Regions from separate parts of the Streptomyces sp. NPDC041940 genome, predicted to be linked through region 4. Evidence: riboswitches for the same ligand, from Rfam matches in the RefSeq annotation. Region 4 holds a riboswitch; each other region holds the start of a gene.
The links. A riboswitch is a leader RNA that binds a small molecule or an ion and turns the genes downstream of it on or off. The one in region 4 is predicted to bind cobalamin.
Positions count from the first base shown of each region.

Region 1 (7,758 bases), on a different contig from region 4:
AGGTGCCGGTCACCACCTCCACCAGGTCGTGCACCGCCGGTTCGGCCGCCGCCGCCCGGTACTCCTCCGCGAGCAGCGCCGCCGCCAGCTCCGCCTTCTCCAGCTCGTGCCGCTGCTGGGTGAGCAGGGCGCCCAGCGCCACCCCGGGCGGCGCCGCCACCCAGCGGCCCGGCCGGGCCGAGGACCGGGCCGCCAGACCCCGCCGCTCCAGCCGGCGCAGCGCCCGCTCGGTGTCCTGCTCGGCCAGCGTCAGGCGCCGCGCCAGATCGGCCACGTCGGCCGCGCCCACGGACACCAGCGCCCGGTACGCCGCCTCGTGCGTCTCGTCGAGCCCTATCGCTGCCAGCATCGGCCCACGTCCCTCCCTGCGCACCCGTCACGGAAGCGGGTCGGCCTGGCGGAAACCGGCCACGGCGTAAACCCGCCGCCGCACATCATCGCCGTAGCGGCGGGGACTCTGCCAAGGTGGGCAGCACCGAGGGACGCGCGGCCGTGTACACGTTTCACCGCCGCGCCCCGAGGAACCCAGGACGGTGGCCCGGGCCCGGACGTGCGCGCGCACGAAGGGGATGCGGGGCCGGGTCACTTCGGACGCCGCCGGGCGGTCCTCCCGTGGGGGGTGGGGCCGCCCGGCGGCCACCAGCCTTTTGTCGTACGGCAGTTCACCCCCTCACTCGACACGCCGTTCGACGCGGCGGATGCGCCGGATTTTCCCGATGCCCCGTTTTCATACGGCCCGTGCGGTGGACAATCAGAGGCATGAGCCAGCAGGGGGGAAGACCCGCCCGTCATGAGGACGACTGGTGGGGGGAGCTGTACGACGACTCCCCCCAGGACACGGGTCCCACGGCAGCGCCCGATTCCCTGGACGACCGGTACGCCTCGGCGCGCAGCGCGGTGGCGGGGGGGGGGGGGGAGACGACGGGGGGGGGAACCCCCGGACACACCCCACCCCCCCCCCCCCCCCCCCCACCCCCCCCCCCCGCCCCCCCCCCCCCCCCCCCCCCCGCTGTCGTACACACTCACGCCATGGACACCCTGATCCGGCGAGTGAAACCCACCGAGTACGGCCCCCTCGGGGAGCTGACGGCCCACGCCTATCTCGCGGACGGCCTCCTCGACTTCGGCGAGAGCGACGAGTACCTCCACGAACTGCGGGACGTCGCCAAACGGGCGGCCGCGGCCGACGTCCTGGTCGCCGTCGAGAACGACACCCTCCTCGGCGGCGTCACCTTCGTACCGTCGGGCGGCCCCATGGCCGACATAGCCGGCCCGGGAGAGGCCGAGATACGGATGCTCGCCGTCGCGCACGCCGCCCGCGGCCGCGGCACGGGCGAGGCCCTCGTGGGCGCCTGCGTCGACCGGGCACGGGCCACGCCCGGCTGTCTCCGCGTCGTGCTGTCGACCCAGCGCACCATGCGCGCGGCCCACCGCATCTACGAGCGCCTGGGTTTCACCCGCACTCCCGGGCGCGACTGGAACCCGCTCCCGCACCTGGACGACATCACTCTCCTCACTTATCAGTTGACACTCTGAAACCAGCACGACACAACATCTGGGGGTGTCACCCGAACCCAGCACAAGATGTATGCTCGTGCTCGCTGTCGCCGCAGGGGAATCCGGCGCGAATCCGGAACTGTCCCGCAACGGTGTACTTGTGCGTATACGCCCTCAAGGCGGAGCGCACACGCTTCAGTCCGAGGACCTGCCGACAGCGCGCCCGGCCGTCCGGCCGGGGTGCCCTGACGTCCGGGCCTCGTGGAATGGGCCGGTGGACGCGACGCCGTGTGCGCTCGTGTGCTGCCCCCTGCCCTGCGCGAGGCCCCTTGCCGAGCGAGGGAGAGCCCCACGTGACCATCGCGCCAGCCGAACCGGTCTCAGCTGCCGAAGAAGAGCACGACGGTCCCGGTGCCGCGCTGCTGCGGACCCTGACCGAGCTGACCGCCGATCTCCCCGACGCCGACCCCGGCCGGGTCGCCGCCGCCGCGTTGCGCGGCCGGTCCGCGCGGGCGGACGAGACGGAGCTGCGCGAGCTCGCGACGGAGGCGGCCGCCGGCCTCATCTCCGAGGACCCCGCCTACTCCCGGCTGGCCGCGCGCCTGCTGACGATCGGCATCCGTGCCGAGGCCGCCTCGCAGGGCGTCACGTCCTTCACCGAGTCCGTGGCGGTCGGCCACCGGGAGGGCCTGATCGCCGACCGGACCGCCGAGTTCGTGCGCCTGCACGCTGCCCGGCTCGACGCGCTGATCGACCGGGCCGCCGACGACCGCTTCGGCTACTTCGGTCTGCGGACGCTGCACAGCCGCTACCTGCTCCGCCACCCGATCACCCGCAAGGTCGTCGAGACGCCCCAGCACTTCATGCTGCGCGTCGCCGCCGGCCTCGCCGAGGACGACACGGCACAGTCCGTCGACGAGGTCGCCGCGCTCTACGGGCTCATGAGCCGCCTCGACTACCTCCCCTCCTCCCCCACCCTCTTCAACTCCGGCACGCGGCACCCCCAGATGTCGTCCTGCTACCTCCTCGACTCCCCCAAGGACGAGCTCGACTCGATCTACGACCGGTACCACCAGGTGGCCCGGCTGTCGAAGCACGCGGGCGGCATCGGCCTCTCGTACTCCCGTATCCGTGCGCGCGGTTCGCTGATCCGCGGCACCAACGGCCACTCCAACGGCATCGTCCCGTTCCTGAAGACCCTCGACGCCTCGGTCGCCGCCGTGAACCAGGGCGGCCGCCGCAAGGGCGCGGCCGCGGTCTACCTGGAGACCTGGCACTCCGACATCGAGGAGTTCCTGGAGCTGCGCGACAACACCGGCGAGGACGCCCGCCGTACGCACAACCTGAACCTCGCGCACTGGGTGCCGGACGAGTTCATGCGGCGGGTGAACACCGACGGGCCGTGGTCGCTGTTCTCCCCCTCGGACGTGCCCGAGCTGGTCGACCTGTACGGCGCGGAGTTCGACGCCGCGTACCGGGAGGCCGAGGCGAAGGGCCTGGCGAGGAAGACCCTGCCCGCCCGTGAGCTGTACGGCCGCATGATGCGCGCCCTCGCGCAGACCGGCAACGGCTGGATGACGTTCAAGGACGCCGCCAACCGCACCGCCAACCAGACGGCAGAGCCGGGCCACGTCGTCCACTCCTCCAACCTCTGCACGGAGATCCTGGAGGTCACCGACGACGGGGAGACGGCGGTCTGCAACCTGGGGTCGGTCAACCTCGGCGCCTTCGTCGACCAGACCCGCGGGGACATCGACTGGGAGCGGCTGGACGAGACCGTCCGTACGGCCGTGACCTTCCTCGACCGTGTCGTGGACATCAACTTCTACCCGACCGAGCAGGCGGGCCGCTCCAACGCCCGCTGGCGTCCGGTCGGCCTCGGGGCCATGGGCCTGCAGGACGTCTTCTTCAAGCTGCGCCTGCCCTTCGACTCGCCCGAGGCCAAGGCGCTCTCCACCCGGATCGCCGAGCGGATCATGCTCGCCGCGTACGAGGCCTCCGCCGACCTGGCCGAGCGCAGCGGCCCGCTGCCGGCCTGGGAGAAGACCCGTACGGCCCGGGGTGTGCTGCACCCGGACCACTACGACGTGGAGCTGACCTGGCCCGAGCGCTGGGCGGCCCTGCGCGAGCGCATCGCCGCGACCGGCATGCGCAACTCCCTGCTCCTCGCCATCGCGCCCACGGCCACCATCGCCTCCATCGCGGGCGTGTACGAGTGCATCGAGCCGCAGGTGTCCAACCTGTTCAAGCGCGAGACGCTGTCGGGTGAGTTCCTCCAGGTCAACTCCTACCTGGTGGACGAGCTCAAGCAGCTCGGCGTGTGGGACGCCCGCAGTCGGGAGGCGCTGCGCGAGGCGAACGGCTCGGTGCAGGAGTTCGCCTGGATCCCCGCGGACGTACGGGCGCTCTACCGCACGGCGTGGGAGGTCCCGCAGCGCGGCCTGATCGACATGGCGGCGGCCAGGACCCCGTTCCTGGACCAGTCCCAGTCCCTGAACCTCTTCATGGAGACGCCGACCATCGGCAAGCTCTCCTCGATGTACGCGTACGCCTGGAAGGCCGGGCTGAAGACGACGTACTACCTGCGCTCGCGCCCGGCGACCCGCATCGCCCGCGCCGCACAGGCCCAGGCTCAGCCTGAGAAGACCATCCCCGTGCAGCAGACGGCCGACCCCGACGCGGTCGCCTGCTCCCTGGAAAACCCCGAGTCCTGCGAGGCCTGCCAGTAATGACCACCCAGAACCTTCTCGACCCCGGCTTCGAGCTCACCCTGCGTCCCATGCGCTACCCGGACTTCTACGAGCGCTACCGGGACGCCATCAAGAACACCTGGACCGTGGAGGAGGTCGACCTCCACTCGGACGTCGCGGACCTCGCCAAGCTGTCCCCCGAGGAGCAGCACCTGATCGGCCGTCTGGTCGCCTTCTTCGCGACGGGCGACTCGATCGTCGCGAACAACCTGGTGCTGACGCTGTACAAGCACATCAACTCCCCCGAGGCGCGGCTGTACCTGTCCCGCCAGCTGTTCGAGGAGGCCGTGCACGTCCAGTTCTATCTGACGCTGCTCGACACCTATCTCCCCGACCCGGAGGACCGCACCGCGGCGTTCGACGCCGTGGAGAGCATCCCCTCCATCCGCGAGAAGGCCGGGTTCTGCTTCAAGTGGATGGACTCGGTGGAGAAGCTGGACCGGCTGGAGACCCAGTCCGACCGCCGCCGCTTCCTGCTGAACCTGATCTGCTTCGCCGCGTGCATCGAGGGCCTGTTCTTCTACGGTGCCTTCGCCTACGTCTACTGGTTCCGCAGCCGGGGCCTGCTGCACGGCCTGGCCACCGGCACCAACTGGGTGTTCCGCGACGAGACGATGCACATGTCCTTCGCCTTCGAGGTGGTCGACACCGTCCGCAAGGAGGAGCCGGAGCTGTTCGACGACCAGCTCGAGCAGCAGGTCACGGACATGCTGCGGGAGGCCGTCGAAGCCGAGCTGCAGTTCGCGCGCGACCTGTGCGGTGACGGCCTCCCGGGCATGAACACCGAGTCCATGCGGCAGTACCTGGAGTGCGTCGCCGACCAGCGGCTCAGCCGCCTCGGCTTCGCTCCGGTGTACGGCTCCGAGAACCCCTTCTCCTTCATGGAGCTCCAAGGGGTTCAGGAGCTGACCAACTTCTTCGAGCGCCGTCCCTCGGCGTACCAGGTGGCGGTGGAGGGCACCGTCGACCTGGACGAGGAGTTCTGAGCCCGCTCGCTCTCCCCGGCCTCCTGGGCCTCCCTGATCTGACGGTCGACGCGCCGGTCGCGCGCGATGCCGATCACTGACGGGAGGACCAGGAGGACCAGCGTCCCGAGTACGAAGATCATTGCGATGAGTGTCTGTGCCTGGTTCGTTTCCATGGACACCACTGTCGCGCCGATGACTCCTTACCGTCAGTGGCAGTACTGCCGTAGGCCCTCGAATTACTGCCACAGGCGAGGCACACTGGAGACATGCTCCAGAACGTGGCCGCCGTCCTGCTCGACGGCGTGAACCCCTTCGAACTGGGTGTGGTGTGCGAAGTCTTCGGCACCGACCGCAGCGACGAGGGCCTGCCGGTGTACGACTTCGCCGTCGCCTCGGCCGAGGGCCCGGTCCTGCGCATGAACTCGGGCTTCTCGCTCCAGGTCGAGCACGGCCTGGAGCGGCTGGAGACGGCCGACCTGATCGCGGTACCGGCCGGGCACAGCTACGCGTCCCGTGAGTTCCCGCCGGAGCTGCTGGACGCCCTGCGGCGCGGGGTCGACCGGGGCGCCCGGGTGCTCAGCGTCTGCTCCGGCGCCTTCGTGCTGGCCGCTGCCGGGCTGCTGGACGACCGCCGCTGCGCCGTGCACTGGAAGCACGCGCGGGACCTCGCCCGGCAGTACCCCCGGGCCGTCGTGGAGCCGGACGTGCTCTACGTGGACGAGGACCCGGTGATCACCTCCGCCGGTACGGCCGCCGGAATCGACGCCTGCCTCCACCTGGTGCGCAAGGAGCAGGGCACCGAGGTCGCCAACAAGATCGCCCGGCGGATGGTGGTGCCGCCGCACCGCGACGGCGGCCAGGCCCAGTACATCGAGCGCCCGCTGCCGCACTCCGAGGGCGACACGATCGGCGACGTGCTGGCGTGGATGGAACGCCACCTCGACGAGGAGGTCACCGTCGAGCAGCTCGCCGCCCACGCCCACATGTCCCCGCGCACCTTCGCCCGCCGCTTCCAGCAGGAGACGGGGACGACTCCCTACCGCTGGGTGCTGCGCCAGCGGGTGCTGCTGGCCCAGCGGCTGCTGGAGGCGACGGACGAGACGATGGACGCGATCGCCGGCCGAACGGGGTTCGGCAACGCGGCCACGCTGCGCCATCACTTCGTCCGGGCGGTGGGCACCACGCCGAACGCCTACCGGCGCACGTTCAGGGGTCCCGAAGCGGCCTGACGATCACCGTCTGTCACCTCGGCACCGGCCGCAGCAGCAGGTCGTGCGGCCGGAGCGTGATGCCGACGCGCGTGGCGGCGTTGGAACCGGCCACCGGCTCGAAGCGGTACCTGGCGGCCAGCGCCGCCGTGATCAGCGTCAGCTGGGCCATCGAGAAGTGGTCGCTCGGACACTTGCGGTTGCCCGTGCTGAACGGGCTCATGGCGTGCTTCGGGACGTCCTTGACCCGGTCCGGCAGCCAGCGATCGGGGTCGAACTCCAGGTGCCGCTCGTACGACTTCGCGTCGCGCTGGATCGCGTACGGACTGTAGACGATGTCCGCCCCGGCCGGAATCCGGTATCCGCCGAGTTCCGTGTCCCGCACCGCCCGGCGGGTCAGAATCCAGACGGCGGGGCGCAAACGCAGGGCCTCGACGACGACATTGTTGGTGTGCCCGAGTCCCCGGACGTCCTCGAATGCCACCGGCCTCCCGCAGGTGACTGCTTCTACTTCGTCCCGCACCCGGTCCGCCTGTTCAGGGTGTTCCGCGAGCATATGCAACAGCCACATGATCGTGGAGGCGACGGTTTCGCTGCCGGGGGTGAGGATCGCGACGACCTGATCGTGGATCTCCTGTTCCCCGATGGGGTCGCCATTCTCGTCCTTCGCCTCCAGCAATGCCGTCAGCAAATCGTCCGGCTTTTGACCGGATGCCCGGCGCTCGGCGACGATCTCGTCGACCAGGAGATGCAAATCGGCCAATGCCCGGTTGAATTCGCGGTTGGCCGGGAGCGGCAGCCTGTAGAGCGGCCCGAGCGGGACCACCATCCGCCGGTACATCCCGCGGAAGACGGTGGCGAGCGCGACGCACAGCCGCTCCGCCCGCTCGTCCATGGAGGCGCCGCGCAGCAGACAGCGGGCCGCGATGCGCACGGCCACCCGGAAGGACTCGGAGGTGCAGTCGATCGTCTGGCCGGACCTCCAGCGCTCGGCCAGCGCGTGCGCCTCCTCCTCCATGATCGGCCCGTAGGCGGGGATGGCGTCGAGCCGGAAGGCGGGCTGGATGGTGCGCCGCTGGCGACGGTGCCGCGGCCCGTTCGCCGTGGCCACTCCCTCCTTGCCGAGCAGGCCTTCCAGGGACTCCCAGAGCGGGCCGGCGATGATGAAGTCGTTGCTCAGCGCCAGTGCGCCGGTGAGCTCCGGGGTGGTGACGGCGTACACGGTCTTCGGCCCGAGCTTCAGGCGGACCACGTCGCCGTGGTCGCGCAGCCGGGACATGAACGCCAGCGGGTCGCGCACGAGCTGCCAGCCGTGGCCGAGGCCGGGGACACCGC
Region 1 covers NZ_JBVJBP010000034.1:2,484-10,241, forward strand. The annotation lists gene ACZ6I3_RS37310 (helix-turn-helix domain-containing protein) at 1-349, opposite strand, end outside; gene ACZ6I3_RS37315 (GNAT family N-acetyltransferase) at 1,030-1,536, shown strand; cobalamin riboswitch at 1,589-1,727, shown strand; gene ACZ6I3_RS37320 (ribonucleoside-diphosphate reductase subunit alpha) at 1,851-4,226, shown strand; gene ACZ6I3_RS37325 (ribonucleotide-diphosphate reductase subunit beta) at 4,226-5,233, shown strand; gene ACZ6I3_RS37330 (GlxA family transcriptional regulator) at 5,482-6,444, shown strand; gene ACZ6I3_RS37335 (bifunctional albaflavenone monooxygenase/terpene synthase) at 6,458-7,758, opposite strand, start outside.
Region 1: it holds a riboswitch for cobalamin, as region 4 does, so the genes downstream of both, ACZ6I3_RS37320 (ribonucleoside-diphosphate reductase subunit alpha) here and ACZ6I3_RS20515 (CoA-acylating methylmalonate-semialdehyde dehydrogenase) in region 4, are expected to answer to the same signal.

Region 2 (7,758 bases), on a different contig from region 4:
CTGGAGCTGTCGATCAGGGTCTGGCCCGGCCGGACCGTGCCCCGGTCGAGTAATCGGCGGACGGCGGCGAGCGCCGAGTAGATCTTCATCGACTCGAACCGGAGCAGCACGAGCCCGTCGGTGAGCCGGACCAGGTCGGGAATCTTCAGGGCGTCGGCGATGTGGGGGTGGATCACCCGTAGCCTCCTTGGGCGAAAGAGCACTGGTGGCCGAGCGAGCGGAAGAACGCGGACAGTTCGGACCTGAGGCGGGAGTCCGGGCGGCGGGCGAAGAGATAGCCGGTCAGACAGCCGGTGTGCGCGACGAAGACACCGTCGGCACCGAACCGCTCCCGGTGGGCCAGCACCCGGTCGAACGTCGCTTTGGGCAGCACCTCCTGGGACAGCGCGGCACTGGTGGTCGCCGCCCGCGCCACGGCCTCCGCGTCACCGCAGGCGAAGCCCTTCAGCAGGTCGGTCAGACACCGCTCGTACTCCTCCCCGCGGCGCCGGTAGTGCGCGAGGAGCGGCGCGGTCACGGCGGCGGTGTCCACCGTGCCCGGCTCGGTCACATAGGCGGTGTGGAAGCCGAGGTCCGTGCCCAGCCGCCGCACCACCCGGTGCCGGCCGCTGAGATGCAGGGCGAACTCGTCGAGGAAGACGCTGTCCGACCGTTCGATCGCCGCCAGAACGCCGAGCACCACGTCGGTGTCGCAGGGCAGTGAGAAGATCCCCGCCAGACAGCGCAGGGTCGCCACGATGTCCGCCGTCGAACTGGCCATCCCGACGCCTACCTGGAGTTCGGAGTGCGTGGTCCAGGTGCCCGGCGGCAGGGACAGGCCGTGATGCTCCAGGAAGAGCCGGGCCGCCGTCAGGGACTTCTCCCCGAGGGGAAACGGCCCCGCGGGCCCCGGTGTGAAGTGCACCCAGGAGTGGCGGTCCACGGGGAACGACACCACCGCGATGTCCGGATCGGGGCCCGCCCGCAGCGGCCCCTGGTACAGCTCGCCGAGCGTGCCGTGACAGACACCGGACACGACACCACCCACGTGATTCCTCCGTCCGCCGACCCAGTCCTCGAGGTCACCGTGCACAGCCCGCGCGTGACGCGCGGGCGCAGTGGCAGGCCTTCGGACTCGCGGGCCGGCGTTCGGCTCCCACTCACCGCTGCGGGACAGTCCCGGACTCCCACCGGGTTCCCCTGCGACTGCGCGCCTCAGCGTAGGGACGCCCCCAGGGGATGGAAAGGGTGCCTCCGGGGGCCCGTCGGGTCCCGGCCGTCCCTCTGGCCGGATTGCGTCTCGGTAACCCACCTCCCCTCGGTGAGACTGTGCTCGATGCTGGTGAACCCGAGGTCCGACGAGAACGGGACGAGCGTCCCGAGACCCGGCGCCGAGCGCGTGGCCCTGCGCGGCGACCTCCGCTCCGCGCTGCCCGACGCCGCAGCGGCGGTCGTGGTCACGGCGGCGGTGTTCGCGCTGCTGTGGGCCCGGATGGAGTCCGGCACCTCCGACACGGTCGCGGTCATGCCGTTCATGGACGATCCCGGCACCTACTGGATGTATCTGCTCAGCCAGGCGTTCGGCTGGTCGGGCCTGCTGTGGGCCTGGGGCACGGTCATGCTGGGGCTGCTCCTGTCGGGGCCGGGCCCCGGCCGGCTGCCGGTCTCCCGGCAGGTCCTGGAACGCTGGCACCGCACCACGAGCCTGACCACCATGGCCCTGATGTTCGCGCACGCCCTGATGTTCGCGGCGGAACTCGTGCGCTACGAGGCACAGCTGGGGTGGGCCGAGCGGCTCTGGGCCGGCTTCGCGGACACCTTCGTGCCCGGCTGGTACGACTCCGGGACCGGCCGCATCGCCATCCCGCTCGGCCAGGGCGCCCTGTACGTGGCGATCCCCCTGGGCCTGCTCTTCTACGTCCGGCACCGCATCGGCGCGAACACCTGGCGCCGCCTGCACCGGTTCGTGATCGTCGTGTACGTCCTCAGCGTCTGGCACACCCTGCTCTACGGCACCAACGTCTGGTACGGCGAGTGGCCGCGCACCGTGCTGTGGCTGCTGCAACTGCCCGTCGCCGCCCTGCTGGTGCTGCGCCTGCTGCGGCCCGCCCGGCGGTCCGAACGCCTCGCCGCGCCGGGTGCGGGCACGGGCGTGACCCGGTCGGCCTGGACGGCACGGGCGGCGGGACGCATCGCCGCCGGGGCCGTGGTCGTAGGGCTCCTCGCCGTGATCGCCTCCGGCCGGGACGGTGGCCGCGAACGCCCTGCCGAACCGCCGGCCACGCAGCCGCACGCCCACGAGACGGACTGAAGCCCCGCACCGGCCGCATGGAATGATGGCCGGCGACATGGCGACGGCGGAACGAGGAAGCCGGTGTGAATCCGGCGCGGTCCCGCCACTGTGACCGGCCTCGGCCGGGAGCCAGGAGACTCACGCGGTCGCCTCCTCGACGAACCACCGGGGCGGATCTCCCCGGAGAGAGGACAGGTGCGGCATGTCCGCAACCCCGGCCGGAGGGGTTCCGTGCCGCGTCGTCGTCTGCCGGGACTGCTGCTGCGGCACCCGCAAGGTGACCGGCGTCGACCACACGGCCCAGACCGAGCGGCTGCGCGAGGCGGCGCCCGTGCGGGTCTCCGAGTGCCTCGATGTCTGCGACCAGGCCAACGTCATCGTCGTACAGCCGTCCACGGCGGGCCGGGCCGCCGGGGCCCGGCCGGTGTGGCTCGGGCTGGTCAACGACCCGGCCGCGACCGAGGACATCGTCACCTGGGTCCGCGACGGCGGCCCCGGCGTCGCGCCCCTGCCCGACATCCTCGGCCTGTACGCCTTCAGCCCGCTCGCGAAACGGCGCGCGGGCAGTTCCTGACCAGGCCCGGCTCTCAGGACTCCTGTTCCTCCGCCGGCACGCACAGGACCGGGACGTTCGACAGGTGCAGCAGCTTGTGGGGGGTCGAGCCCAGGAGCGCCCCGCGCACCGGGCTCTCGCCCCACGTGCCCACCACGATCACCCTGGCGTCATGGCGTTCCGCGGCGTCGATCAGCGCCTGCGCGGGCCGCTCGTCGATGAGTTCGACCGTGCTGGGCACACCGGCCTCGTCGGCGACCCGGACCGCGTGACCGAGCACGGTGGTTCCGGCCTCACGGACGGCCTTCTGATGAGCGCCGTACTCCTCGCCCGTGACGCCGGGGGCCGCGGCGCCGTAGACGATCACCAGGGGCTCGCCGTACGCGGCCGCCACCTCGATCGCCACCCGCAGCGCGCGCAGGGCGCCCGGGGACTCGTCGTAGCCGAGGATCACCGACATCTTCAGGACTCCTTGCGGTCAACGAGGTCGGGGTCGACCGTGCTCGGGCGCTCCGACCAGAACGCGGGGGACATCAGTCGCCAGACGACCATGATGATCACGCCCGCGACGGCGACGCCGATGCCGATGACGAGCGGCGGGCCGAGCCCGAACCAGGCGGTGCCGGTGACGGAGTTGGCCGGATCGGCCATGTCCTGGACCGACTCCACCAGCAGCCACGCCAGCAGCCCGGCGCCGATCAGCGGGCCGAGGCCGATCAGGAGGAGATCCCGGACACTCCTGGTCAGCAGGCGCCGGTAGTAGACCGCGCAGGCGACACCGGTGAGCGCGTAGTAGAACGCGATCAGCAGGGACAGCGCCGTCAGGGAGTCGAAGAGGGCGTTCTCGCTGATGTTGTAGACGACGAGGTACCAGGCGGTGGCGATGCCCGCGACCCACCAGGTGCTCACGTCCGGGGTGCGGAACCGGGGGTTGATGTGCCCGAAGTGCTTCGGCAGGGCGTACCGGCGGGCCATGGACAGTCCGGTGCGGGACGCCGGGATGATCGTCGTCTGCGTGGACGCCAGTGCCGATGTCGAGACCGCCAGCAGTACGACCCAGTCCCAGCCGCCCATCGCCTCTTCGGCGAGCAGCGCGAAGATGAACTCCTCCTCGGCGGCGTTCTCCTCGAGGTAGGCCGTGCCCGCGTAGGCGACGACCGCGAAGGCGACCGCGAGGTAGGTCACCAGCAGCAGCACCGTCGACCAGATGGCCGCCTTGCCGGGCGCCGTGGCGGAGTCCTCCACCTCCTCGGTGAGGTTGACCGCCGACTCCCAGCCCCAGTAGATGAACACGCCCAGCAGCAGGGCGCCGGTCAGGGACCCCCCGCCGGCCCCGAAGGGGTTGAGCCAGCTGAACTCCGGGTCGATGGATTCGAGGGTGCCGGTGTCGGCGTAGACGCGGTACAGCGCCACCACGGCGAAGGCGAGCAGGCAGACGACCTGCGCCAGGATGAGGGTGTTCTGCACCTTGGCCGACACCTCGGTGCCGATCACACAGATGGCCGTCATCACCACGATGAGCAGCACGGTGAGCACCTGGCGCAGGACGTCGTTGTCCGCCCAGCTGTCCAGGCCCACGGCGAGCAGGAAGAAGGTCACGGCGACATCCGCCAGCGACCCGACGACCAGGACACCCGTCATCGTGATGGCCCAGCCGCCCAGCCAGCCCGCCCACGGCCCCATGGCCCGGGTGACCCACGAGAAGGTCGTGCCGCAGTCCTGGTCGACCTTGTTGAGGTAGTAGAACGCCGACGCGATCAGCAGCATCGGCACGAACGAGGCGACCATCACCCCGGGGGCGTAGATGCCCACCAGGGCGACGATCGGGCCGATGACCGCCGCCACCGAGTACGCCGGTGAGGTCGCGTTGAGCCCGATGACCAGCGCGTCGAGGAACCCGATCGCATTGGGCTTCAGGCTCGCGGACGGTGGCGGGCCCGCGTCCGCAAGGTCCTTGGCCATGCTCCTCCCTCACTCCCGTTGTGCGTGGATCCATACAACAGGCAGGGGTGAGGCATTTTGGCGATTGACGCCCTTTTAGGTGGCCTATGTCGCTTTACGGCCCCGTACCAGCAGCCGCAGGAAGTACGGCGTGCCGATCACCGCCGTCATCAGTCCGGCGCCCAACTGGGCCGGGGCGATGACGGTCCGGCCGAGCAGATCCGCCGTACAGACGAGTGCGGCCCCGAGCAGGACGGCGACCGGCACCACCCGCACATGCCGCCGGCCCACGAGGGCACGCGCCGCGTGCGGCGCCACGAGACCCACGAAGCCGATGGTCCCGGCCGAGGCGACGGCGGTCCCGGCGAGCAGGACGCTCACCACCAGGAAACCGAGCCTGGCCCGGGGCAGTCCGAGGCCGAGCAGCCGAGGGGTGTCCTCGTCCAGGGAGACGAGATCCAGCTCGGTGCGCCGCGCGACCGCGACGACCACGCCCAGCGCCAGCACGAGCGCGACGGGCACGACGTCCGGCATGGTCCGCCCGTACGTCGAACCGGACAGCCAGGTCAGCGCCTTCGTGGCGTTGAACGGGTCGGTGAGCACGATGAGCAGGCTGATCAGGGCCGTGGACCCGGCGGCCATGCCGATCCCGACGAGGACCAGCCGGTTCTGCCGGTAGCCGCCCCGGGCCGCGAGCCCGAAGACGATGGCGGAGGCCAGCGCGGCACCCCCGAACGCGGCACCCGCGATACCCCAGGAGCCGGCGGCGGGCACGGTCGTCACCAGCAGCACGGCGCCCAGCGCGGCGCCGCCCGAGACGCCCAGTACCCCTGGCTCCGCGAGCGGGTTGCGGGTCACGGCCTGCACCAGCGTCCCGGCCAGGGCGAGCGCGGCGCCCGCGCACAGGGCCGCGAGCACCCGCGGCACCCGCGTGTCCAGGACGAAGGAGACGGCCTGACCTGCCCGCCCCTGCGCCCAGTTCGCGACATCGCCGAGCAGGAGCTTGCTGTCGCCGAGCAGGACTCCGGCCAGCGTGACACCCACGACCACGGCGGCCAGGACGCCCACCGTGACCAGGAACGCGGTCCGGCTGGGGATGCGCAGCCGGTCCGGCGCGTCGGCCCCGGCCGTGTCCCGCAGCCGCAGGGCCGTCACCACCAGGAACACGGCACCGACCAGGCTGGTGACGATGCCGGTGGGCACGGCGACCGCCCGGTCCGCCGGGACGAGGGCCCGCAGCAGCACGTCCGACCCGAGCACCAGCGCGGCACCCGTGAGCCCGGCCACCGGCAGGGCCGCGCGGGCGCGGACGAAGCCCCGGAACCGGCGCGCGAGCGGACGCACCAGGGCGGGGGCGCAGAGCCCGACGTAGCCGATGGGCCCGGCGAGGGTGACGGCCGCCGCCGACAGCAGCGCCGCCAGCACGACCACCGTGACACGGGTGGCGTGGACCGGGACGCCCAGCCCGCGCGCCGCGTCGTCCCCCAGGGCGAGCGCGTCGACCCGCCGCGCGACCAGCAGCAGCCCGGCGAGTCCCACCAGGGCGACGGGCAGCAACTGCAGGACACCGTCGAAGCCGTTCTGGCCGATGCTCCCCTGGTTCCACTCGTAGAGGCCCTCCGTCTGCTGCGGGAACAGCAGGAGCAGCCCCTCCGTCACCGAGTTCAGGCCCAGCGCGAGCGCGGTGCCCGCGAGGACCAGCCGTACGGTGCCCGTGCCGAGCCCCGACAGGGCGAGCACGACGGCCGCCGCCACCAGCCCGCCGGCGAAGGCGACGCCCGAGGAGGCCAGCAGCGGCAGGGAGACGCCGGTCGCGCCGACCAGCCCGAGCGCCAGATACGAACCGGCGTTCACCGCGAGGGTGTCGGGCGAGGCGAGCACATTGCGGCTGACGGCCTGGAGGACGGCGCCCGCGATGCCGAGGACGACGCCGACCAGGACGCCGGCGGTCATGCGCGGCAGCCGGGAGGCGATGACCACGGATGCGTCGCCCGGATCGGCCTGCCCGGTCAGGGCCTTGAACACCTGCGCCGGTCCGACGGCGGCGGTGCCCTGGGTGATGTCGACGACCGCGAGAGCGGCGACGAGGAGGACGAGCCCGGCCGTCACCGCGGCCGCGCCCGTACGGGACGCGGCCGCCGCAGGGCGGGTGGTGCTGGGGGGTGCTTCGGTGACGGCCATGGCTCCGGTGCTTCTGCTTCGTCCGAGCGGCTGTTTCGCCGGCTGCTACTTCGTCAGCTCGCCGACGAGGGCGTCGATGTACGCCTCCATCGACTCGGGGCCGCCGAACATCCAGATGCCGTCGGGCAGCCGGTGCACCTTGTCCGCCTTGACGAACGGCAGGGACGTCCACACGGCGTTCTTCTTCAGCTGGCCGGAGAACGGGTTGCTGGACTTGTCCTCGTCGTTGCCTATGTAGGCGAACTGCACGTCCTTCGGCAGGGCCGTGAGGCCCTCGACGTCGGTGGTGCCGAGGCCGTAGGCCGGGTCGCCCTTGACCTTCCAGGCGTTCTTCAGACCGAGCTGCTTGTTGACCGACCCGATGAGGGAACCGTCGGTGTACGGGCGCAGGGAGACCTGGTTGGCGGTGACATAGCCGTCGGAGAAGGCGATGTCGGAGCCGTCCAGCTTGGCGTCGGCGAGGGCCTTCTTGCCCTCGGCGACCTTCGCGTCGAAGCTCTTGCGGGCCGCCTCGGCCTTGTCGGTGGTGCCGGTCGCCTTGGCGATCAGGTCGAGGTTGGTGAACATCTGGCCGATCTGGTCGGAGGCGTCCGCCGACTTGATCTCCAGCACCGGGGCGATCTTCTTCAGCTGCTTCACGGCCGCGTCGGGCAGGTCGGAGCTGGCCACGATGAGGTCGGGGGAGAGCGAGGCGACGGTGTCCATGCTGGGCTCGCCGCGGGTGCCGATGTCCTTCGGCTCGTTCTTCAGCGGGACGGCGGTGTCCCAGGTCTTGTAGCCCTTGACGTCGGCGACGCCCACCGGGTCGACG
Region 2 covers NZ_JBVJBP010000008.1:22,069-29,826, reverse strand. The annotation lists gene ACZ6I3_RS15935 (cysteine synthase family protein) at 1-176, opposite strand, end outside; gene ACZ6I3_RS15930 (GHMP family kinase ATP-binding protein) at 173-1,027, opposite strand; cobalamin riboswitch at 1,101-1,207, opposite strand; gene ACZ6I3_RS15925 (ferric reductase-like transmembrane domain-containing protein) at 1,316-2,290, shown strand; cobalamin riboswitch at 2,306-2,428, shown strand; gene ACZ6I3_RS15920 ((2Fe-2S) ferredoxin domain-containing protein) at 2,475-2,846, shown strand; gene ACZ6I3_RS15915 (universal stress protein) at 2,860-3,285, opposite strand; gene ACZ6I3_RS15910 (APC family permease) at 3,288-4,787, opposite strand; gene ACZ6I3_RS15905 (iron ABC transporter permease) at 4,872-6,947, opposite strand; gene ACZ6I3_RS15900 (ABC transporter substrate-binding protein) at 6,993-7,758, opposite strand, start outside.
Region 2: it holds a riboswitch for cobalamin, as region 4 does, so the genes downstream of both, ACZ6I3_RS15920 ((2Fe-2S) ferredoxin domain-containing protein) here and ACZ6I3_RS20515 (CoA-acylating methylmalonate-semialdehyde dehydrogenase) in region 4, are expected to answer to the same signal.

Region 3 (7,758 bases), on a different contig from region 4:
CGGCCGCAGCCGCTCCCAGGGTGCGGGTGACGTGCAGCAGGCCGTCCGTGCGCGCCGCCGGGATCTCGGCGAAGTCCGACAGCAGCGCGGACGCGGCCACCGAGGGCAGCGAGATGTCCCGCACCGACGATGTCAGCCGGGCACTGAGGGAGGTCTTGACGTGCGGCCCGCCGGGCAGGGCGAGCGTCCGCAGGGACATCAGCGGATGCGCGGCGCGCCGCTCCTCGCACGTCCGCTTCAGCACATGCGCCGCCTGCCAGGGGTGCACCGGCAGCACCACCCGCGGCCCGTCCCGCAGGTCCTGGGGCCACGCCCCGGTCACCAGGCACTCCTCCGCCCGCACCGGTACAAGACCCAGCTCCACGACCGGCCGGTGCTCGGGCCCGTAGGCGAGCTGCTCGGCCACCGAGAAACCGGGCCGGGACCGGCAGGTGGGGTGGAACGGATGCCCGTCGACGATCCGCTGCTCCCACTCCCAGTCGTTCCCCGGCCACTCGTCCGCCGCGAGTCCGTCCTGCCCCGCTCTCGACAGCGCCAAGGAGGCGACGCTGTGACCGAGTTCGGCGGCGAAGGAGGCGGAGTGCGGGACGGCGAGGTCCGTCACCAGCCGCGCCGGATCGTTGTACTCAGCCCCGTCGAGCCCCACGACGGTGACGTAGCCGCCGGTCGCGTACGGATCCGGCGGCGGGCCGTGCAGCCGGCGGCCGTCGGACAGGAACAGGGTCAGCCCGTCCCGGCCCGGCTCCCTGCGGGCCACCCAGGGCAGTGGATCATGGGCGAGACCGCGCCACAGACGGGACAGCACGGCCGCGCGGGCGCCGGGCAGTTCGGCCTCGTACCGCGGCAGCAGTCCGGGCCGTACGGCGGCCAGCTCTTCGGCGACCTCGGCCTCGGCGGTGGGGGGACGGTGCACGGGCGGGCTCCTCGGGTACGAATAGGGCGTCACGGCGCGATGACGTCGAACGGCATACTGATCATCTCCGCCAGGAAGTCCGGAAGTCCCGGAAGGGCTGCGGGGAACTCAGAGAACACAGAGAACACAAGGAACGTACGGAAACGAGTGGATCGCGTGGACCTCATGCCCCCGACCGCCGACGCGTACGCCGCCGTGCCGCTGCTGAACTGCCTGCTGCGGGAGGTGGCCCGGCCGGTCGGCCAGGAGGGCGAGCACCGGATCTACCGCCTGCCCGGCGGGGGCCGTCTGCTGCGGGTGCGCGGGACGCGGCGGCCCGCCGAGCCCGAGGTCGAGGGGCCGGACGGCCGGCAGCGCGTCGACCACACCGAACTGGTCAAACTCGTCGCCGAGGAACTGCGCCGGCACACCGGGGTGTCCAACCACGAACTGCCCGCCGAGATGATCGACAGCAGGGACGCCGTGGCCGCCCTGCTGGAGGCCCGCGACCGCGCGACCCCGCCCGACGACCTCTACCTGCGCTCCGAGCAGTGTCTCCTCACCGGCCACACCCACCACCCGGCCCCCAAGGCGCGCGGCGGCGGCCCGGCCGCGGGGTGGCTGCCGTACGCGCCCGAGGCGTACGCCCGTTTTCCGCTGGTCCTGCTCGGGCTGCGCGAGGACTGCGTCGTCGAGGAGGGCGACACCTCGGCCCTCGACGCCCTCGGCACCGCCCCGCCCGGCTACCGGCTGCTCCCGGCCCACCCCTGGCAGCTCGACCTGGCGGGCACGGAGCTCGCCGCCGCCTTCGAGGACGGGAGGCTGGTCCGGCTGGGCACGACCGCCTTCGACACCTGGCCGACGGCCGCGATCCGCACGCTCTACGCACCTGGACAGGACCTCTTCCTGAAGTTCAGCCTCGACGTGCGCATCACCAACGACATCCGCCGGCTGTGGCGCCACGACCTGCTCGCCCTGCGCCGCACCGACGCGGCCGTGTGCGCCGCCTTCGACGGCTTCGACACGCTCGACGGCCCCCCGGCCTGGCTCGGCGACCGCGGGTACCGCACCGCCGGCTTCGCCTTCGAGGCCCTGGCCGTCCTCGTCCGCGACGGCTTCGCCGACCGTCTCGTGCCCGGCGCGACCCCGCTGCTCGCCGCCGGACTCGTCGAGGGCTTCGACGGCAGCCCGCTCGACCGCGCCGCCGACCCCGGGGCATGGTGGGCGGCGTATCTGGCGCGGGTGGTGCCCCCGGCCCTGGAGGCCTTCGCCCGGCACGGCGTCGTCATCGAGGCTCATCTGCAGAACACCCTGATCGCCGTCGACGCCGACGGCATGCCCGTGCAGGCCCTGTACCGGGACGCCGAGGGCGTGAAGCTGCTGCCGGACGTGGAGCGGGAAGCCGGCTGGGAGCGGCTCGTGTACTGCCTGGTCGTCAACCACCTCACCGAGATCGCCGGCGCCCTCGCCGAACGCCATCCCGGCTTCGACCCGTGGCCCGCCGCCCGCCGCGAGTTCGCCCGCCACGACCTGCCGGAGATCCCCGCCCTGCTCACCTCGCCCACCCTCCCCGCCAAGACGAACCTCCTGCTGCGCTGGACGGGCGCGGACGGCGCCGACGCCCGCTATCTGCCGCTGCCCAATCCGCTCAGGGAAGGAACGTGACCTGGGGAGCGCCCGTGCGCGGATGCACGGTGACCTCTCCCTCCACCCCGTACACCTCGGCCAGCAGCCGGGGCGTGAGGACCTCGGCGGGCGGGCCGGACGCGGTGACCTCGCCCTCGTTCAGGACGTAGAGGCGGTCGCAGTAGTAGGCGGCCAGGTTGAGGTCGTGCAGGGCGAGCAGCACCGTCGCGGGCAGTCGGCGCAGGGCGCCCAGCACCTCCAACTGGTGCCGGATGTCCAGGTGGTTGGTGGGCTCGTCGAGGACGAGCAGCGTGGGCTGCTGGGTGAGGGCCCGGGCGATCAGCACCCGCTGGCGTTCGCCGCCGGACAGCCGGTCGAAGGGCCGCTCGGCCAGGTGGGCGGCGTCGACCGCCGCGAGCGCGGAGTCGATGAGCCCGGCGTCCTCGGGGGTGTCGCCGGCCAGAAGCCGCTTGTGCGGGGTGCGGCCCATGGCGACGACCTCGCGCACGGCCAGATCGAAGTCGGCGCCCGACTCCTGCACCACCGCCGCCACGGTACGGGCCAGCTGCCGCACGGGCAGCGACCAGGCGTCGGCGCCGTCGACCCGCACCTGCCCGGCGTCGGGGCGCAGCACCCGGTAGACGGCCCGCAGCAGACTGGACTTGCCGCTGCCGTTGGGGCCCACCAGCCCGATGGTCTTGCCCGGGCGGGCGGTCAGGGACACGTCCCGCACCAGGTGACGTGCTCCGGCCGTCAGGGTGACGCCCTCGACATCGAGATCGGTCGCGGCCACCCCTGTTCCGATCGCGCTCATCCCACTCCTCGGTCCGTGGACCGCCGGGCGTCCCGGCGCATGAGCCACAGGAAGAACGGCCCGCCGCACAGCGCGGTCAGCACGCCGACCGGCACCTCCATGGGCGCGGCGATCGTGCGCGCGGCGACATCGGCCCAGACCAGGAAGACCGCCCCGCCGAGGGCGGCCGTGGGCAGGACCCGGCGGTGGTCGCCGCCGACGAACAGCCGCACGATGTGCGGCAGCATCAGGCCCACGAAGCCGATCGGCCCGGCCGCCGCGACCAGCACGCCCGTCACGAGGGAGACCAGCACGAACATCCGGGCCCGGAACCGGGCCACGTCGAGGCCCATCGTGGTCGCGGCCTCCTCGCCCGCCAGCAGCAGGTTCAGGTTCCGGGACTGCACCATGAGGACACCGACGCCCAGCAGAGTCGCCAGGCTCGGCAGCCACAGCGTGCCCCAGTTGACGCCGCCGAGACCGCCGAGGGTCCAGGCGAGCACCGCACGGGCCTCGTTGCCCCGGTCGGTGGTCAGCAGCAGCAGATCCAGCAGCGCGGTGAGCACCGCGGCGATCGCCACCCCGGACAGCACGAGCCGCACGGAGGTGATGCGTCCTCCGGTCCGGGCGGTGCTGTACACGAGCAGCAGCGCGCCCAGCGCGCCCGCGAACGCGGCGGCCGACAGCGACACCGGCCCGAACACGCTCACCCCGAACACGATCACCGACACCGCGCCCAGGGACGCCCCCGAGGAGACGCCCAGCAGATACGGCTCGGCCAGCGGATTGCGCACCAGGGCTTGCAGGGCGGTGCCCACGACCGCGAGGCCCGCCCCGGTCACCACCCCGAGCAGCACCCGGGGCGCCCGCACATCCAGCACGATGGTCTCGCGCGCCCGCGACCAGTCAGGCTCCGTCCAGCCCGCGCCCAGCGTGTGCGTCACGATGCCCCAGACCTGCCCGGGCGGCACCTGCACGGAGCCGATCGCCAGGCCCGCCGTGGCGGAGACGACGAGCAGGGCGGTCAGGACGAGCAGCGTGACGGCCAGGCCGGTGCGCCCCGTCCGCTGCCCGGCCGGCACAGGGCGTCGCACCGCGGGAGCCTCGGTGGCCGGCTGCGTCACCGGGAGCTCTCGGGATGCAACCCGCGCGCCAGGTCCCCCACCGCGTACGCCGAGCGGATGCCGACGAGCGTGGCGGTGAGCGGCAGGACCACGAACCGCTTGTTCTTCACGGCGGGCACGTCGGCGAGGGCAGGCTGGGAGAGCAGGAACTTCTTCTTCTGCTCGACGCTTCCGGCACCGGCGTAGTCGTAGATGGCGATGACCTCGGGCCTGCGCTCGACGACCTGCTCCCAGGAGACGTCCCCGAAGACGTCGTCGAGGTCGGCGAAGACGTTCTTGCCGCCGGCCAGCCGGATGATCTCGGTGCCGAGGCTCTTGCCGCCCGCGGTGAAGGCGGTCTTGTCGCCGCTGTCGTACACGAACACCGGCACCGCGGACTCGCCCTCGACGGCGGAGGCCGCCTTGGCGACCCGGCCCTCCAGGTCGGCGACCAGTGCGTCGGCCCGGCCGGAGACGCCGAAGATCTCACCGGCGGTGCGGATCTCGTCGTAGGTGTCCTTCATCGTCACCCGCTTCTTGCCGCAGTACTCGCGGTTGAGGTGGGTGTCGATGCCGGCGTCGGCGAACGCCTTGCGGGAGCGGCCCTCGTTCTCCGCGAAGGCACTGCCGTAGCCGCCGTAGACGAGGTCCGGCTCGGCCTCCAGGACGGTCTCGAACGACGGTTCCTTCTTCGCCAGTTCCGGTATCGCCTCGTAGTCCTTCCGCAGTTCCGGCAGGACGGCCGAGTCGGGGAAGGCGGTGCCGACCATGCGGTCCTTCAGACCGAGGGCGAGCATGAGTTCCGCCGGGTGCTGGTGGATGGTGACGACCCGTGACGGCGGCTTGTCGTAGGTCGTCTTCACCCCGCAGTTGTTCACGGTGACGGGGAAGCCCTCGGGTGCCTTCGACGCCTTCGGGTCCTCGGCGGTGCGGCCGGACGAGCCGCAGCCGGTGACGAGCAGTGCCGCCGACAGGGCGACGGCCAGCGCTGTGACCTGTCGGCGGGCAGGGGAGAGCAGGTGGGACACGTAGAGCCTCCTGGGGAGTCCGCGCTCCTCGGATCGGGCCCGCGGCGGGTCAGTGTCCTGACTCCCGGATCGACGTCCCCCCAAGCCTTCCCGCGCTCGCGCGGTGGCGTGTCGAAGGGGTGCGCTCCCCGGTCACAGTGGCGGGACCGTGCCGGAATCGCACCGGCTTCCTGTCTCCCGTCGCGGCGATGACCTGGTGATAGTACGTTCCGCGCCGTCGCGGTCAACAGGGCGTGCGCGCCCGCCCCGCACGCCCCGTGCCCACGTCACAGCTCCCGGACCGCCCGCAGCACCAGCCGCTCGGCGTTCTCGTCGTAGGGCCGGCCGTCGAAGCCGCCGAAGACCTCCACGCCCCCGAACCCGGCCTCCTCCGCCATCCGCCGCAACTCCACGGCGCTGTACACGAACCACACCAGCGTCGCCCGGGTCACACGCTCACCCCGCACCAGGACCCAGTCGCTGCGCAGCCGCGCCCAGTCGTCCAGCACCGTGTCCGTCTGCACCATCAGGTCCTCACCGCGCGTCACCACCTTGGGCGGGGTGACCTTGCGGGCCAGCAACTCCTTGCCGGCCAGGTCCAGGACGAGCGTGCCGCCCGGGGCCAGGCAGTCGTACATGGTGCGCAGCACGCGCGCGTTGTCGGCGGGGTCCTCGCAGTAGCCGAACGACGTGAACATGTTGAGTACGACGTCGAAGCCGCCCGGCGCCGCGTAGTCGCGCGCGTCGGCCTGGACGTACGTGACGTCGGCGCCGGTGTCCGCCGCCCGCTTGCGCGCCCGGTCCAGCATGGCCGGGCTGAGGTCCACGCCCGTCACCTCGTAGCCGCGCCGGGCGAGCGGCACGGTGAACACGCCGGGGCCGCAGCACAGGTCGAGCACCCGCGCCCCGGGCCGGAAGGACAGCAGGGGAGAGGTGTCCAGAAGTTCCTCGGCCTGGGTGTGGCGCTGCTCGGAGAAGAGGAAGTCGTGGAACTCCGTCCAGAAGTCATCGTCCTGGAACCCGCCCGTCCGTGTCATGCGGCTTCAGTGCTCCTTCTTCGTCGAATGGGACCTGCTTCAGCCGCTCGCCGTGCCTTCGCAGCAAGAGCAGGAGTGGGGGAAGCAGCAGACATTGCGCGGCGGCCAGCAGCCAGAACCAGCCCGTGTGCCCGGCGCGTTCCCCGAGGCCGTACACCTGGCCGCCCAGCACCCCGCTCGCGCAGGCGCCGAGACCGGAGGCCAGCCGCTGCTGACCGAAGACCACGGCGTCGGAGCGCGGGCTGCGGCGCAGCGCCTCCAGGTCGTTCTTCAGGAACAGCACGATGTCGCCCAGGGTGATCAGCGCCCCGCCCGCCAGCAGAGCGGCCCGGCCGCCGATCGCCAGCACGGCCAGTCCGGCCGCCAGGCCCGCGAACCCGACCGTCAGCGCGAGCGCGTAGGGCATGCGCCGGATCAGCCCGGAGGCGAGCGGCTGGACGACGATGACCAGCGTGAAGCAGAGCAGCAGGACCAGGCTGTAGAACTCGCTGGAGGCCCGCTCGACGGCGTAGACCGCCAGGAAGTGCTGGAAGTGGAAGTACAGGTAGAACGCGAGCGCGTTGGCGGCGAACGGCAGGACGGCCACCCCGGCCAGCAGCCCCTGCCGGGTGACCTCGGTGCCGGGGGGCCGCTCCCCGGCCGCGGGCAGCCCGGCGTGGCCCGCCGTGACCGCGAGGAACAGCGCCGTGACGGCCGCGAACAGCCAGCCGGGCGAGGACAGCACGAACGGCCCGGCGATCAACGGGCCCACCGCCATGCCCGCGTTGAGCGCCGCGTTGCCCGCCGACAGGAACGCCGGACGGCGTTCCTCGTCCACCCCGTGCACCAGGTACGCCTTGTTGGCGGGCAGGTACAGGGCGGCGCCGCAGCACGTCAGCACCAGCGCGGCGACCGCCAGGGGAGGCCAGCGCAGGGCCAGCAGGAGGCCGACGAACCCGGCCGTCCGTACGACGAGGGCCCACAGCATCGTGCGGCGCAGCCCGATCCGGTCCGCGAGCGCCCCGCCGACGACGCCGCCGGAGAACTGCACCAGCGCCGCCACGGCCAGCACCACGCCGACCGTGCCGAGCCCCATCCCGAGCCGCTCGTGCAGGAACACCGACATGAACGGCAGCACCATGAAGCTGCCGAGCGGGATCAGGAACGAGCTGAGCAGCAGGAAGCGCAGCGGGCCGCTGAGCGGGAACAACCCGGCGCTCCGCCCGGGCCGTTCACCCACCGGAGGGCTCGGTGAGCACGCGCAGGGCGTTGGCGGCCGCGACCGCCCGGTGCGTGGCGAGTTCCGCGGTCTCCGCCTCGG
Region 3 covers NZ_JBVJBP010000008.1:31,808-39,565, reverse strand. The annotation lists gene ACZ6I3_RS15975 (IucA/IucC family protein) at 1-913, opposite strand, end outside; gene ACZ6I3_RS15970 (IucA/IucC family protein) at 1,061-2,557, shown strand; gene ACZ6I3_RS15965 (ABC transporter ATP-binding protein) at 2,541-3,332, opposite strand; gene ACZ6I3_RS15960 (FecCD family ABC transporter permease) at 3,329-4,405, opposite strand; gene ACZ6I3_RS15955 (ABC transporter substrate-binding protein) at 4,432-5,442, opposite strand; cobalamin riboswitch at 5,473-5,654, opposite strand; gene ACZ6I3_RS15950 (class I SAM-dependent methyltransferase) at 5,709-6,458, opposite strand; gene ACZ6I3_RS15945 (MFS transporter) at 6,427-7,647, opposite strand; gene ACZ6I3_RS15940 (ATP-grasp domain-containing protein) at 7,670-7,758, opposite strand, start outside.
Region 3: it holds a riboswitch for cobalamin, as region 4 does, so the genes downstream of both, ACZ6I3_RS15955 (ABC transporter substrate-binding protein) here and ACZ6I3_RS20515 (CoA-acylating methylmalonate-semialdehyde dehydrogenase) in region 4, are expected to answer to the same signal.

Region 4 (7,758 bases):
CCGGGCGGCTTCCAGGAGGGCGCGGGTGGTGTCCAGGTTGGCGCTCATCCCGAGGTCGAAGTCGGCCTCGCACTCGGCGGAGACGGCGGCGGCGAGGTGGATCAGCACGTCGACCGGCTCCGCGAACACCTCGTCGAGACACTCGACCAGGTCACCCCGCACGATCTCCACCAGGGGATCGGCCGCCTGCGCCGCCCCGGCCGGCACGAACCGGTCGGTGAGCACCAGTTGATCGATCGGCGTACCACCGAGCGTCCGGGTCCTCAGCAGGGTGTCGGTGATCTCGCGTCCCAGAAAGCCGAAGCCGCCCGTGATGACGATCCTCATGCGCTGTCTCCTCGGTAGTCGTTCAGCCAGCCGAGGCCCTCGCTCGTGCCGGCCCGGGGGATGTACTCGCAGCCGATCCACCCGTCGAAGCCCAGGTCGTCGACGACGCCGAACAGATGCCGGACGTCGAGCTCGCCGCTGTCCGGCTCGTGCCGGTCCGGTACGCCGGCGATCTGCAGATGGCCGACCCGGCCGGTCGGCAGGTCGCGGCGCAGCGTCGTCGTGAGATCGCCTTCGACGATCTGGCAGTGGTACAGATCGAGTTGCACCTTGAGATTCGGGGCGCCCACCTCCCGCACCACCGCGTGGGCCTCCGCCTGCCTCGACAGGAAGTAGCCCGGCATGTCGCGGCCGTTGATCGGCTCGACCAGGATGTCGACGTCCGACCCGGAGGCTCGCTCGGCAGCCCACTCCAGGTTGGCCAGGTAGGTGTCGCGGTGCTGGGCCAGCTCCTTCGGAGTCACGCCCGGCGGCACGAGACCGGCCATCACGTGCAGCCGCGGGCAGTCCAGTGCGGCGGCGTACTCGAGAGCCCGGGCGATCCCGGAGCGGTGCTCCGCCTCGCGGCCGGGCAGCGCCGCGATGCCGCGTTCTCCGGACTCCCAGGCCCCGGGAGGTGCGTTGAAGAGCACTTGCTCAAGGCCCTGGTCGTCGAGCCGGCGCCGCAACTCCTTGCTGTCGTAGGCGTAGGGGAAGAGGTATTCGACGGCGGTGAAGCCGTCCGCCGAGGCCGCGGCGAAGCGGTCGGGGAAGTCGTGCTCGGGATACATCATGGACAGGTTCGCTGCGAACCTCGGCATGCTGGCTCCTGTGGGAGACCGGGAGGGACCGGTCAGCGGTTGACGGTCTGCTTGTCGGTGGTGAGCACCGCGGCGGCGCCGACGACGAGACTGAGTGCCAGGACGTACATCGGGAGCGATGTCGAGCCGGTGGCGTCCTTCACCGCGCCGATCATGTAGGGACTGACGAAGCCGGCGAGGTTGCCGACCGAGTTGATCACGGCGAGGCCGACCGCGGCGGCGGTGCCGCCGAGGAACGCGGTGGGCAGCGACCAGAACAGCGGCGAGCAGGTCAGCACACCGGCCGCGGCGACGGACAGCGCGACCAGGGACAGTGCGGTGGACCCGGACCAGCCGGCCGCCAGCGAGAAGCCGACGGCGCCCATGAGGCTCGGGACGACCAGGTGCCAGCGGCGCTCGCGGCGCTTGTCCGCCGAACGCCCGAACAGGTTCATCGCGACGAGAGCCGCCAGGAACGGCACCGCGCTGAGCACGCCGATCGCGAGGTTCCCCTCGATGCCCGTGGACTCGATGAACGTGGGCATCCAGAAGGTCAGGGCGTACTGACCCATCACGAAGCAGAAGTAGATGAGGCACATCAGCCACACCTTCGGCTCGCGGAAGGCGTCCCAGACCCGGCCGTGCACGGTCTGGTGCGCGGCGTCCTCGGCGATCGCCCGCTCGACGACGTCCTTCTCCTCGTCGGTGAGCCACTTCGCGTCGCGCACGCTGTTGTCGAGGTAGAACAGGGTGGCCACGCCGATCAGGAGGGCGGGGATCGCCTCCAGCAGGAACATCCACTGCCAGCCCTGCCAGCCGTTCACACCCTGGAACCGGTCCATGATCCAGCCGGACAGCGGGTTGCCGAAGATGCCGGCCACCGGGATGGCGGACATGAACATCGCGATCACCCGGGCCCGGCGCCGCGACGGGAACCAGTACGTGCAGTACAGGATCACCCCCGGGTAGAACCCCGCCTCGGCGGCACCGAGGAGGAACCTCAGGACGTAGAACGTCGTCTCGTTGTGGACGAACATGAACGACGCCGAGACGACGCCCCAGCTGATCATGATCCGGGCGATCCAGGTGCGGGCGCCGACGCGCTGCAGCATCAGGTTCGACGGCACCTCGAAGAGGAAGTAGCCGATGAAGAACAGTCCGGCGCCGAGGCCGTACGCCGCCTCGCTGAAGCCGAGGTCGTCGGACATCTGCAGCTTCGCGAAGCCGACGTTGACCCGGTCCAGGTAGGAGACGACGTAACAGAGGACGAGGAAGGGGACGATACGCCGTACGACCTTGCGGAAGACGGCGTTCTCACGGGCGACGTCGGGGGCTTGGGACGCCGATATAGGCATGGACATGGCGATCCTTTGAGCGGCTCAGGGGGATTCTCCGGCAGGGGAGAAGGGGTTCACCACGCGGCGTTGAACGTGGACCTCAGTTCGTCGAGCGCGTGATCGGGGAGCGGCTCGGGGCGACGGTCGGTCAGGAGCCAGAGACGTGCCGTCTCCTCGAGTTCTTCGAGGACGGCGAGAGCGGTGGCCGCGTCGGGGCCCCAGACCACGGGGCCCAGCCGGTCCAGCAGCACCGCCCTGATGGGCGTTCGGCTCGCTGCGCGATCGGCGATGTGGGCGGTCACCAGGTCGGCCACGCGGGGGTCGCCGGGCCGGTGGTAGGGGATGAGCGGGACGTGCCCGACCTTCATCACGTAGTACGGCGTGATGGGCGGCAGCACGTCCTCGGTGCTCCACACACCGGCCAGCGTCAGCGCGACCAGGTGCGTGGAGTGGGTGTGGACGACGAACCGGGCCGTGGGGTCGGCGGCGCAGATGCGCCGATGGAGCGTCAGGGTCTTGCTGGCACGGTCGCCCGCGACCTGCTCACCCCGGGCGTCGACCTGTGCCAGGCGGCCGGGTTCGAGGAATCCCAGGGCGGCGTCGGTGGGCGTGATCAGATGGTGGTCGCCGACCTTGGCACTGATGTTGCCCGCGCTGGCGTGGACGTAGCCCCGGGCGAACAGGCTGGTGCCCACCCGGACGATCTCCTTGCGGACCTGCTCGACACCTTCGTCGGGTGCGGTCGGCTGCGGGTTCATGCGGCCTCCTCGTCCAGGAGCGCGAAGGAGCGGGTGAAGAAGTCGGGGCCGCCGAAGTTGCCGGACTTGAGCGTGATGTGGAGCGTGTCCCCGTCGGGAAGAGCCGCCGCGCACCAGGGCACACCGGGGTCGATCTGCGGGCCGATCCGGAGTCCGGTGACACCGAGCGCCTGGACGACCGCCCCCGAGGTCTCTCCTCCCGCGACGACGAGCCGGCGCACGCCGCGCTCCACGAGCCCCTGTGCGATGCGGGCCAGCGTCCGCTCCACGAGCTCACCGGCCTCGGCGGCACCGAGCCGGCCCTGGACGGTCCGGACCGTGTCGGCGGACTCGGTGGAGTAGACGAGCACGGGACCGTCGTCCAGATGCGACGCGGCGAAGGCCAGGGCTTGCCCGGCCACGTCCTCGCCGGCGGCCACGCGCAGCGGGTCCACGCTGAAGGCGGGCCGGCCGGAGCGCAGGTACTCGAGGACCTGACGGTTGGTGGCCGTGGAGACCGAGCCGGAGACGACGGCCCGGTGACCGGCGGGAGGCGGCAGCTCCGCTGCGGCGCGGGACGGCTTGAACCCCCAGTTGGCGGGCAGGCCGATCGCCAGCCCCGAGCCGGCGGTCACCAGTGGGAACCCCTGGACGGCCGCGCCCAGCCGCACGAGGTCGTCGTTGGAGACGGAGTCGACGATGGCGATCCCGAAGCCGCCCTCACGCAGGGCGTCGACGCGGGCCCGGATCGCCTCGACGCCGTCGGCGACGACCGTGTGGTCGACGAGACCGACCTTTCGCGTGGTCTGCGCGCCGAGTACGGAGACCAGATCGGAGTCGGTCATCGGGGTGAGCGGGTGGTGGCGCATGCCGCTGTCGCTGAGCAGCACGTCGCCGACGAAGAGATGCCCCTTGAAGATCGTGCGCCCGTTGTCGGGGAACGCCGGCGTCGCGACCGTGAAGTCGGTGCCCAGCGCGTCCATCAGCGCCTCGGTGACCGGCCCGATGTTCCCGGCCGGAGTCGAGTCGAAGGTGGAGCAGTACTTGAAGTAGATCTGCTCGGCGCCCATGGACCGCAGCCAGGCCAGTGCTCGCAGCGACGCCTCCACGGCGTCGGCCGCCGGGACGGTCCGCGACTTGAGGGCGATGACCACCGCGTCCGCGTCCACCGCCTCCTCGACGCCGGCCGGTGGTGTGTCGATCAGCTGGACCACCCGCATGCCCGCGCGCACCAGGTTGTTGGCGAGGTCCGTGGCACCGGTGAAGTCGTCGGCGATGCATCCGAGACGGATTCCCATGTCAGGCCTCCACCGGCTTCGGCAGGTCGACCCCGGGGAAGATCTTGATGACCGCGCTGTCGTCCTCGGCCCCCAGTCCGGATGCCGACGCCTGGAGGAACATCTGGTGGGCGGTCGCGGCGAGGGGAAGAGGGAACCGCTCCGGCCGGGCGGCGTCCAGCACGAGCCCGAGATCCTTGACGAAGATGTCGACGGCCGACAGGGGCGTGTAGTCGCCGTCGAGCACATGGGCCATGCGGTTCTCGAACATCCAGGAGTTGCCGGCGCTGTGCGTGATGACCTCGTAGAGCGCCTCGGCGGGAACGCCCGCCTTGATACCGAGAGCCATCGCCTCGGCCGCTGCGGCGATGTGCACGCCCGCGAGCAGCTGGTTGACGATCTTGACCTTCGAGCCGAGCCCCGCGTGCCCGCCCAGACGGTAGACGGTGCTGCTCATGGCCTCGAGCACCGGGTCGGCGAGCGAGTACGCCTCGGCCGAGCCCGACGTCATCATGGTGAGTTCACCGGCCGCGGCACGCGCGGCGCCGCCGGAGATGGGGGCGTCCAGGTACAGCACGCCCCGCTCGGCGAGTCGGCCCTCGAGCGCGGCGGACCAGCCCGGATCGACCGTGGAGCACATGACGAAGACGGAGCCGGGGCGGAGCCGGCCGGCCGCGCCGTCGGCACCGAACAGCACGGCCTCGACCTGCGCGGCGTTCACCACCACGCCCACCAGGACGTCCACCGAGGCCGCCAGCTCGCCACAGGTCCCGAACGCCGTCCCGCCGTCGCGGGCGAAGTCCGCGGCCGTCTCAGGACGCAGGTCGTGAACGCCGACGTCGTATCCCGCCGCCCGCAGACTCCGGGCCATCCCGAGGCCCATGGCTCCTAGACCCACCACGCCCACGCGCGGTCGTTCGGGCTTGTTCTGGTCGCTCATGCCCATCCTCGCCTTGCCGTGCCGTCCGGAGGCAGGTCGCGTCAACCGGCCTCCGGGAGATCAGGTCATATGATGACCTGAGGACGGCGAAATGGGAGGTGTGATGTCCGTCACGCACCGAGAGGGTCGGCGTGCGGCCGGTGGGGGCTGGATTTACTAGGACGTCCAACTATATAGTCGCGGGTGTAGGCCCGCGGTGCAGGGAAGCCGGTGTGAATCCGGCACGGTCCCGCCACTGTGACCGGGGAGTACGCCGTCGAGCAGAACGCCACTGACGAGCTGGATGTCGGGAAGGCGGACGGGGTGCGCTGATCCGGGAGTCAGGATACCGGCCGTGGGATGTTCCGTGTTGTCCACGAGGATGGAGCTGACACGCATGGCACCGGTGTGCACCCACGACCCCGGAGGACCCGCCCGACGCGTCCGTCGTGCCCGACGGATCGTCCCGCGCCCGGTCGTCACCCTCTGACGGTCCAGCCATACGCGATCTCGCGCGGCCCCCGCACCCGTACGCCACCGCGTCCGTGTGCGACGGACCCGCGCGCCGTCCCGGACCACCTGACGAGAGAGCAGGCACCCATGGTCCGTGTACAAGACCACGCCCCTGTGCGTGAGTTGACCCATTTCGTCGGCGGTAAACACACCCCGGGAACCTCGGGGACGTACGGCGACGTGTACGACCCCAACACCGGCGAGGTCCAGGCCCATGTGCCCCTCGCGAGCCGCGCCGAGACCGAGGCGGTGATCACCGACGCCGCGCACGCGCAACGGGAGTGGGGCGAGTGGAACCCGCAGCGCCGCGCCCGGGTGTTCATGCGGTTCCTGCAACTCGTCGAGCAGGAGAAGGACTCGCTGGCCCGGCTGCTGTCGTCCGAGCACGGCAAGACCGTCGCGGACGCCCACGGGGACCTCCAGCGCGGACTTGAGGTCGTCGAGTTCGCCGCCGGCATCCCGCATCTCCTCAAGGGCGAGTTCACCGACAACGCCGGCACCGGCATCGACGTCCACTCCCTGCGCGCGCCCCTCGGCGTCGTCGCCGGGATCACTCCCTTCAACTTCCCGGCGATGATTCCCCTGTGGAAGGCCGCACCCGCCCTCGCCTGCGGAAACGCCTTCATCCTCAAGCCGTCCGAGCGCGCCCCGTCCGTCCCGCTGCGACTCGCCGAACTGTTCCTGGAGGCCGGTCTGCCGCCCGGTGTCCTCAACGTCGTCAACGGCGCCCGGGAAGCCGTCGACACTCTGCTCGAGGACCCCCGGGTCGAGGCCCTCGGCTTCGTCGGTTCCACGCCGGTCGCCGCGCACGTCTACGCCACCGCCGCCGCCCACGGCAAACGCGCCCAGTGCTTCGGCGGCGCCAAGAACCACATGATCGTGATGCCGGACGCCGACCTCGACCAGGCCGTGGACGCCCTGATCGGCGCGGGCTACGGCTCGGCGGGGGAACGGTGCATGGCGATCTCGGTGGCCGTCCCGGTCGGGGAGGACACCGCCGACGCGCTGGTGGCTCGTTTGAAAGAGCGCATCGGCGGCCTGCGCATCGGCCGCAGCGACGACCCCGAGGCCGACTTCGGTCCCCTCGTCGGCCAGGACGCCGTCGACCGGGTGCGCTCCTACGTCGACCTCGGCGTGGAGGAAGGTGCGGAACTCGTCGTGGACGGAAGGGACTTCGTCCTGCCCGGACACGAGAGGGGCTTCTTCGCCGGGGCCTCCCTCTTCGACCGGGTCACCCCGGCGATGCGCGTCTACCAGGAGGAGATCTTCGGCCCGGTCCTGTCCGTCGTACGCGCCGCCGACTACGAGGAGGCCCTGCGCCTGCCCAGCGAGCACCTCTACGGCAACGGCGTCGCTATCTTCACCCGCGACGGTGACACCGCCCGCGACTTCACCCGGCGCGTGAACACCGGCATGGTCGGCGTCAACGTGCCCATCCCGGTGCCGGTCGCCTACCACACCTTCGGCGGCTGGAAGCGCTCCGGCTTCGGCGACCTCAACCAGCACGGCCCCGACGCCATCCGCTTCTACACCCGTACGAAGACCGTGACGTCGCGCTGGCCCGCCGGGCTCCGCGAAGGCGCGAGCTTCACGATCCCCACGATGGGCTGAGCGGCCATGACCAGTACGCTGCTCACCGAGGACCAGCAGGCCCTCGTCGAGACCACCCTCGACTTCGCCCAGGACCACCTCGCCCCGCACGCCCTCGACTGGGACCGTGACAAGCACTTCCCCGTCGACGTCCTGCGCAAGGCGGCCGGACTCGGGCTCGGAGGCGTCTACGTCCGTGAGGAGTCGGGCGGTTCGGGCCTGACCCGCGCCGACGGCGTCCTCGTCTTCGAGTCCCTCGCCTCCGGCTGCCCGTCCATC
Region 4 covers NZ_JBVJBP010000011.1:194,771-202,528, reverse strand. The annotation lists gene denD (D-erythronate dehydrogenase) at 1-327, opposite strand, end outside; gene otnI (2-oxo-tetronate isomerase) at 324-1,127, opposite strand; gene ACZ6I3_RS20535 (MFS transporter) at 1,160-2,467, opposite strand; gene ACZ6I3_RS20530 (class II aldolase/adducin family protein) at 2,518-3,201, opposite strand; gene otnK (3-oxo-tetronate kinase) at 3,198-4,478, opposite strand; gene ltnD (L-threonate dehydrogenase) at 4,480-5,397, opposite strand; cobalamin riboswitch at 5,555-5,748, shown strand; gene ACZ6I3_RS20515 (CoA-acylating methylmalonate-semialdehyde dehydrogenase) at 5,977-7,500, shown strand; gene ACZ6I3_RS20510 (acyl-CoA dehydrogenase family protein) at 7,507-7,758, shown strand, end outside.